DNA from 2 places in the Nonomuraea sp. NPDC049421 genome. Region 2 is predicted to be linked to the other one. Evidence: riboswitches for the same ligand, from Rfam matches in the RefSeq annotation. Region 2 holds a riboswitch; the other holds the start of a gene.
What was found. Region 2 has a riboswitch for cyclic di-AMP ahead of AB0K18_RS12890 (hypothetical protein). Riboswitches for the same ligand answer to the same signal wherever they lie in the genome.

Region 1: another riboswitch for cyclic di-AMP. It lies ahead of AB0K18_RS16195 (CHAP domain-containing protein); the one in region 2 lies ahead of AB0K18_RS12890 (hypothetical protein).

What each region holds. Positions count from the first base shown of each region.
Region 1 is NZ_JBFAQA010000008.1:153,606-157,340, reverse strand. It holds gene AB0K18_RS16205 (aldo/keto reductase) at 28-843, shown strand; gene AB0K18_RS16200 (Gfo/Idh/MocA family oxidoreductase) at 926-1,879, shown strand; cyclic di-AMP (ydaO/yuaA leader) riboswitch at 1,996-2,132, shown strand; gene AB0K18_RS16195 (CHAP domain-containing protein) at 2,145-2,843, shown strand; gene AB0K18_RS16190 (ABC transporter ATP-binding protein) at 2,906-3,735, opposite strand, start outside.
Region 2 is NZ_JBFAQA010000006.1:163,244-166,978, reverse strand. It holds gene AB0K18_RS12900 (MDR family MFS transporter) at 1-418, shown strand, start outside; gene AB0K18_RS12895 (DUF5302 domain-containing protein) at 467-667, shown strand; cyclic di-AMP (ydaO/yuaA leader) riboswitch at 835-975, shown strand; partial or broken gene AB0K18_RS12890 (hypothetical protein) at 1,222-1,647, shown strand; gene AB0K18_RS12885 (alpha/beta hydrolase) at 1,812-2,657, shown strand; gene AB0K18_RS12880 (helix-turn-helix domain-containing protein) at 2,691-3,047, opposite strand; gene AB0K18_RS12875 (NAD(P)-dependent oxidoreductase) at 3,102-3,707, shown strand; gene AB0K18_RS12870 (DUF4032 domain-containing protein) at 3,727-3,735, opposite strand, start outside.

The DNA of each region.
Region 1 (3,735 bases), on a different contig from region 2:
AGGAACGCGGCGTGAACAATGGAGGGTATGAACTCGCTCATGCTCAACACGGACGGCGTGCAGATCCCGCAGCTCGGTTATGGCGTCTGGCAGGTACCTGCCGAGGAGGCCGAGCAGGCGGTCACGACCGCGTTCAAGGCCGGCTACCGGCACATCGACACGGCCGCCGCCTACGGCAACGAGGAGGGCGTGGGCCGGGCGGTGCGCAACAGCGGGCTGCCCAGGGAGAAGGTGTTCGTCACGACCAAGCTGGCCAACGGCGAGCACGCCCGCGCCGAGGCCGCCTTCGACGAGTCGCTGGCCCGGCTCGGCCTCGACTACGTCGACCTCTACCTCATCCACTGGCCGATGCCGCGGCAGGACAAGTACGTGCAGGCGTGGAAGGCCATGGAGAAGATCTACCGGGACGGCCGGGCCAAGGCCATCGGCGTCTCCAACTTCACCGTCGAGACGCTCACCAGGCTCATGGACGAGGCCGACATCGTCCCCGCCATCAACCAGATCGAGCTCCACCCCTACTTCCAGCAGCGGCAGATGCGCGAGTTCCACGAGGCCAACGGCATCCTCACCGAGGCGTGGAGCCCGCTGGGGCAGGGCAGGGGGCTGCTCGACGACCCGGCGCTGCGGGTGCTGGCCGACAAGCACCGCAAGACGCCGGCGCAGATCGTGCTGCGCTGGCACCTGCAGCTCCGGAACGTGGTGATCCCGAAGTCGGTGACGCCGGCGCGGATCGCCGAGAACATCGACGTCTTCGACTTCATCCTGGACGCCGAGGACCTCGCGGCCATCGGGGCGCTCAGCCGGGGGCAGCGGCTCGGGCCCGACCCCGACTCGTTCGAGTGACGGATGTGACAAAACGACATTCCTGATATTTCCGGCACTACCGACATAAGCCCATATTTGCCTTCCGTATACGATCGCCGGCGTGCGAGATTTCACTTGGGGAATAGCCGCCACCGGCGGCATCGCCCGTACCGTGGGTGCGGCGATCGTGGCGGAGCCCGGCATGCGGGTGGCCGCCGTAGGAAGCAGGAACCTGGCCAGGGCGCAGGCCCTGGCGTCGACCTTGGGCGCCGAGTCGGCGTACGGGTCCTATGAGGAGCTGTGCGCCGACCCGGCGGTGGACGCGATCTACGTGGCCACCCCGCACGCCCAGCACCTGCAGGTCGCCGCGGCCGCCATCGCGGCGGGCAAGGCGGTGCTGTGCGAGAAGCCGCTGGCCGCGACCGTGGACGACGCGGAGAAGATGGTGCGGCTGGCCCGCGAGGCCGGGGTCTTCCTGATGGAGGCCATGTGGATGCGGTTCAACCCGCTCATCAGGCGCATCAAGGAGGATCCGCGCTTCGGGGAGATCCGGTCGGTGCAGGCGAGCTTCGGCTTCGCCCATCCGTACGACCCGGCGCACCGCCTGTGGGCTCCGGAGCTGGGCGGCGGCGCCCTGCTCGACCTGGGGATCTACCCGTTCGGGCTGGCCCAGTTCATCCTGGGCATGCCCACCGACCTGCACGTCACCGGCTCCCTGGCCCCGAACGGCGTTGACGCGGAGGCGGCCGGCGTCTTGCGTTACCCCGGCGGGCGGCACGCTCTCGTGGCCACCTCATTGCTCGGGAATTACCCGAACGGGGCCAGTGTTGTAGGTACCCAGATGCGGGCGGACATCCAGGCACCGTTCTGGGCACCGCAGCGGATCGTGCTCTCCGGGCCGGCGATGGAGCCGGAAGAGCACGTGCTCGACCCGGCCGACAACGGTTACGCCGGAGAGCTCCGCGAAGTCCGCGCCGCCACGGCCGAAGGCAGGACCGAATCCTCGATCATGCCGCTTGACGAATCCCTTGCCATGATGGGGCTTCTGGCCGAGGCGCGCAGTCAGCTCGGCTGACTTTACTTTTATGGATTTGTAATCCTCTTGCCTCATGTATTACCTTATGGGCATCTTGAGGCATACGTCCGGTTTGTCCGGCTATGTCAGACCATCGCACGACACATCACAGGATCGTCCTGTGACCGCTGAATCCGCCACGTGCGGAACCGGGGACCCATGTCCTTTGGGGTGAATCGGCACTTCGGTGCCGTAGGGCAGCTTCCACGCCCGAACCCGTCAGCTAACCCGGTAAGCGGCATGGAAGCAAGGAGTAACCCCCTCGATGGCCAAGCATCGTCTTACCGCTGTCTCGAAGAGCACCATCGCCCGCGCCGTCCTCGGCGCCGGCGTCCTGGCCTCGGCCTTCGGCGTCCCCGCCGCGGCCCACGCCGACACCTCCACCGCGGTCGCCGCGGCCACCGCCGCGAAGCACCCGGCCAGCGCGCTCGCCGCCCACAAGGCGGGCGAGCGTGACGAAACCAAGATCACCGCCACCGCCGACCAGGTCCTGGCCGTAGCCAGGGCGCAGGTGGGCGTCTCGGAGAACGCCAGCGGCGGCGGGACCAAGTTCCAGCAGTGGTACGCCAACTCGCAGCGTGCCGCCGAGACCGTCGCCCGTGACGGCGGCAGCCGCAACGCCTACCTGAACGCCGCCTGGTGCTCGATGTTCGTGTCCTGGGTCGGCGAGCAGACCGGCGCCCGCCCGCAGGTCGGCTGGGACGCCTGGACCGTCGCCCACGCCAAGTGGTTCGCCGCCAACGAGCGCTTCGGCCACGAGGCCAAGCCGGGTGCCGTGGTGTTCTTCTCCTGGAAGGGCGGCAAGTCCCTGAGCGACATCCAGCACGTGGGCTTCGTCGTCAAGGACAACCACGACGGCACCATCTCCACCGTCGAGGGCAACACCGGCAACGGCAAGGTCGAAGAGCGGGTCCGGCCGAAGTCGCAGGTCGTCGGCTACGGCTACCCCGAGTACGCCGGCTGACCTTCCCTCGCGTCCCTCTTCGTGACAGCGGAACGCGCGCCCCTTCCCGGGGCGCGCGTTCGTCATGTCAGGAGGTCGGCGTACGGCCCCGGGAGCTCGCTGAGCTCGTCATGGGTGCCGCACTGCACGATCCGGCCTTCGCCGAGCACGACGATCAGGTCCGCCATCCGCACCGTGGGGAAGCGGTGGGTGATCAGCAGCGTGACGGCTCCCGGACGGCTCCTGGCCGCCTCGGCGTAGCGGGCGAAGACCGCGCTCTCGGCCGGTGCGTCCAGCGCGGCGGTCGGCTCGTCCAGCACCAGCAGCAACGGCTCCGTCCGCATCGACCCGCGGGCCAGGGCCAGCCGCTGCCACTGCCCGCCGGAGAGCCGTACGCCGTGCTCGAACGTCTCCCCCAGCTCGGTCTCCAGCCCCTGGGGCAGCCCGGCCACCACCTGGCCGGCGTCGGCCAGTTCCAGCGCCCCCGCCACCGCCGCGGGGTCGTGCAGCTTGGGCAGATCCCCCACGCCGACCGTCTCGCCGGCCGTCAGCTCGAAGCGGGCGTGATCCTGGAAGACGGCGCCGACCCTGGCCTGCCACGCGTCCTGCGCGAGGTCGCCGAGCGGACGGCCGTCCACCAGGATCGTGCCGCGCGACGGCCGATGCAGCCCGCACAGCAGCTTCACCAGCGTCGTCTTGCCCGACCCGTGCGTGCCGACCAGCGCGACCGTGGCGCCCGCGGGCAGGTGCAGGTCGAGGTCGTGGAGCACCTCGCGGGACGTCCCCGGGTAGGTGAAGGAGAGCCCGGCCAGCGTGATGCCGCTGCGCAGCGCCGGCGGCGGCGCCGCGGCACCTTGATGCTCATGACGGGCGGCCGCGTAGGCGCGGAGCCAGGCCAGGCGGGTGGCGGCGT
Region 2 (3,735 bases):
GGCGGTGGACAGCCCCGGCCTCGCGGTCGCGCTGTGGATGCTGCCGCTGGGGCTCGGCATGGGGCCGATGCTGTCCGGGCTGACGGTGGCCGCGCAGCAGTCGGTGGAGCCGCGCCACCTCGGCGTCGCCTCGGCGAACCTGGCCTTCTTCCGGCAGATCGGCGGCTCGGTGGCGCTGGCCGTCGGCGGCACGCTCTACACGGCGGAGTTCGCCGGGAGCGTACCCGGGGCGGGCGCCGCCGCCGCGCACGCCTCCGCCGCCGCGCTGGTCGTGCCGTCGCTCGGGGGGGCGGGCGCGGTGATCGCCCTGGTCGCGCTGGTGGCGCTGCCCGACAGGCGGCTCGCGGACCCGGCGGAGCCGGCGGACCGGCCGCCGCGGCGGCCTGAAGACACGGTGGAGGCCGGTTTCGCGTCATGAGCGGGGGCGTGCGAAGCTTTGAGTGTCCCCAACACCATGGAGGTCCTCATGGCGGATACACCGGAGCCGGAAGTCAGCGAAACTCCCGAGGACGAGATGAAGCGCAAGTTCCGCGAAGCGCTGGAGCGCAAGCGCAGCCAGCAGGCGGGCGCGGGCGCGGGTGGCAGGGGCGTCGACCCATCGAAGATCCACGGGGCGCACGGTCCGGCTGCCAATAAGAGATCATTCAGGCGCAAGAGCGGCGGCTGAGGACTGAATCCTCAGGGGGCACGGCATGCCGTGCCCCCTTTTTGTATGCATTCCCGCTGAAGGTAGATCTTTGTCCGATTCGTGGTGAAACGTTTGCGGGTGTCCGATCCCGTCGTTAGAGTGTTCGCCATTACCAGCCGGTGACCTAGTCCTTACCCAAGACGGACGACCGGCTGGCGCCGAATCCCGAACCATTCGGGAACCGGGGAACCACCCGCATTCGGGGTGAATCCGGCCCGCGCGGCCGGTAGGGCAACTCCACCGCCCGAACCCGTCAGCTAACCCGGTAGGCGTGATGGAGAGGATCACGTATTACATGTTCCAGCGCGTCGTACCCCCAGACCGCTCTTTGACGGCCGCCCGCTGAGCGGCCCCCTTCCCCAGGCTCGTCATTTGCGCTCCGCGTAGCGCTGCGGGGTCCCCCGCCCCGCCGCGCCCTCATCCCCTCGCGCCCGAGCGCAACTCCCCCGTCCCCTCGTGAAGGGTTTTGCTGCTTCATGTCTGCCCGTTTCAGCCTGCGTTCCCTCGCCACGCTGACCGCCTGCTGCGTCGGCATGCTGACCTGCGCCAGTACCGCTGCGCACGCCGACACCCCCGACAAAGACAAGAAGATCCTGCTCAAGGGCTCGACCACGGCCTCGTACTTCTGGGACGACGCCTCCGGCCGGGCCGGTGACACCGGGCTGCCGGCCAGCGGCAAGCCCATGCAGAAGGGTCTGGCCGCCAGCCCGAGCTGGCCGCTGATGACCGAGGGTTACGTGGTCTACAAGGGCAAGAAGGCGCCCTTCTTCGTCGGTGACCGCGGGCCGGGCGAGCCCTCCAACCGCGGCATCATGCTCGACCTCGACGCCAAGACGTTCGCCGAGCTGACCGGCGGCAGGTTCAACTCCAGCACGCTCGGCGTGGACGGCGTCGGCGGCCAGGGCCACATCGAGGTCGATTACGTCATCACCAAGTGGGGCGACGGCGTGGGCAAGAAGAACCACCCGGTCCCGTTCTCGACCGGCGCCTGGTCCAGGCGTGACAGGAACCCGGCGCCCCCGCCCGCCGACCAGGAGCAGGACTCCCAGGCCGGCGGCATCGCCGTACCGGCCGCCCGCTGACGGCTTTACGCCACAGGCACCAGAATGTCATTCTGGCCTGCGTGACGACCCGTGTAGCCGCAAACGGCATTGAGATCGCCTATGACAGCTTCGGCGCACCCACAGGGCGGCCGCTCCTCCTGATCATGGGGCTCGGCGCCCAGCTCATCCAGTGGGACGAAGGGTTCTGCCGGCTCCTCGCGGAGCAGGGACACCACGTCGTACGGTTCGACAACCGCGACGCGGGACTGTCCACGCACATCCACGACGCGGGCGTCCCCCAGCCGGGGGCGCCCGTGCCGTACTCGCTGACGGACATGGCCGCCGACACCGCCGCGTTCATGGACGCCATCGGCTGGCCGTCCGCGCACGTCGTGGGCGCCTCGATGGGCGGCATGATCGCCCAGACGCTGGCCATCGAGCACCCCGAGCGGGTGCTGACCCTGACCTCCATCATGTCCACGCCGGGACCCGACGTCGCCCCGCCCACCCCCGAGGCGATGACCGCGCTCATGACGCCGCCGCCCGCCGACCGCGCCGGCGTGCTCGACCAGTCGGTGGTGACCTGGTCGACGATCGGCTCACCGGGCTACGAGCTGGACGAGGAGGCCATCAGGGAACGGGCCGGCCTGGCCTACGACCGCTGCTTCGACCCGGCGGGCACGGCGCGGCAGTTCGCGGCCATCAGGGCGTCGGGCGACCGTACGCGGGCGCTGGCGGGCGTCGGCGCACCCACGCTGGTGATCCACGGCGAGGCCGATCCGCTGATCCCGGTGGCCGGCGGCCGGGCGACGGCGGAGGCGGTGCCGGGGGCGCGGCTGGTGACGTATCCGGGGATGGGGCACGACCTGCCGAAGGCCCTGTGGCCCGACATCGTCGCCGAGATCACCAAGCTGACCACGTCCTGAATTCTCCGGCTCTGATCGGCTCGCTGGGGCCGATCAGAGCCGCGCGTGCTTCTCGCGGCAGCGCATGATCTCGTGGACGTTGTCCTCCGCCCACTCGGCCACCACCGAGATCGGCCCGTGCAGCGAGCGCCCGAGGTCGGTCAGCGTGTACTCGACGCGCGGCGGCACCTCCGCGAACACCTCGCGCGTCAGCAGCCCGTCCTGCTCCATCGCGCGCAGCGTCTGGGTCAGCACCTTGGGCGTGACCCCGCCGATCCGCGCCCTGAGCTGGGTGAACCGCATCGGTCCCCCGATGAGGCAGAGCACCACGAGGGCCGACCACTTGTCGCCGATCCGGTCGAGGACCACCCGCGTCGGGCAGTCGGGATCGAAGACGTCGCCAGTATCCATGAGGTACTTATAGCACGATGAAGTAACCAGTACCCGATGGATACTCTTGGCCGTATGAAGATCCTTGTCTTTGGCGCGACCGGCATGGTCGGGCAGCGCATCGCCGCCGAGCTCCGTGACCGCGGCCACGAGGTGACCGGCGTCAGCCGCAGCGGCGGCCCCGTCAAGGGCGACGTCCGCGACACCGCCGTCCTGGCCCCCGGCCACGACGCCGTCGTCTCCGCCATCGCCCCGCCGCGCGACGGCACCGAGCCCGAGCCGCCGTTCACCGAGGCCAACAAGGCGCTCGTCGACGGCCTGCGCGCGGCCGGGGTGCGCCGGCTGATCGTGGTCGGCGGCGCCGGCAGCCTCCAGGTGGCCCCCGGCCAGGACCTCGTGGACACGCCTGACTTCCCCGAGCTCTACAAGAAGGAGGCGCTGGCCGGGCGGGCCCTGCTGCGCTTCTACCGCGAGGTCGACGACCTCGACTGGACGTTCGTCTCCCCGGCGGCGGAGATCGCGCCGGGGGAGCGCACCGGCGTGTTCAGGGTGGGCGGCGACACCCTGCTCAGCGACGAGCAGGGCCGCAGCTTCATCAGCGCGGAGGACTACGCGGTGGCGATCGCCGACGAGCTGGAGAAGAACGCCAACGTCCGTAAGCGCATCTGCGTCGCCTACTGACCGGGCCTACTGACCGGGCCTACTGATC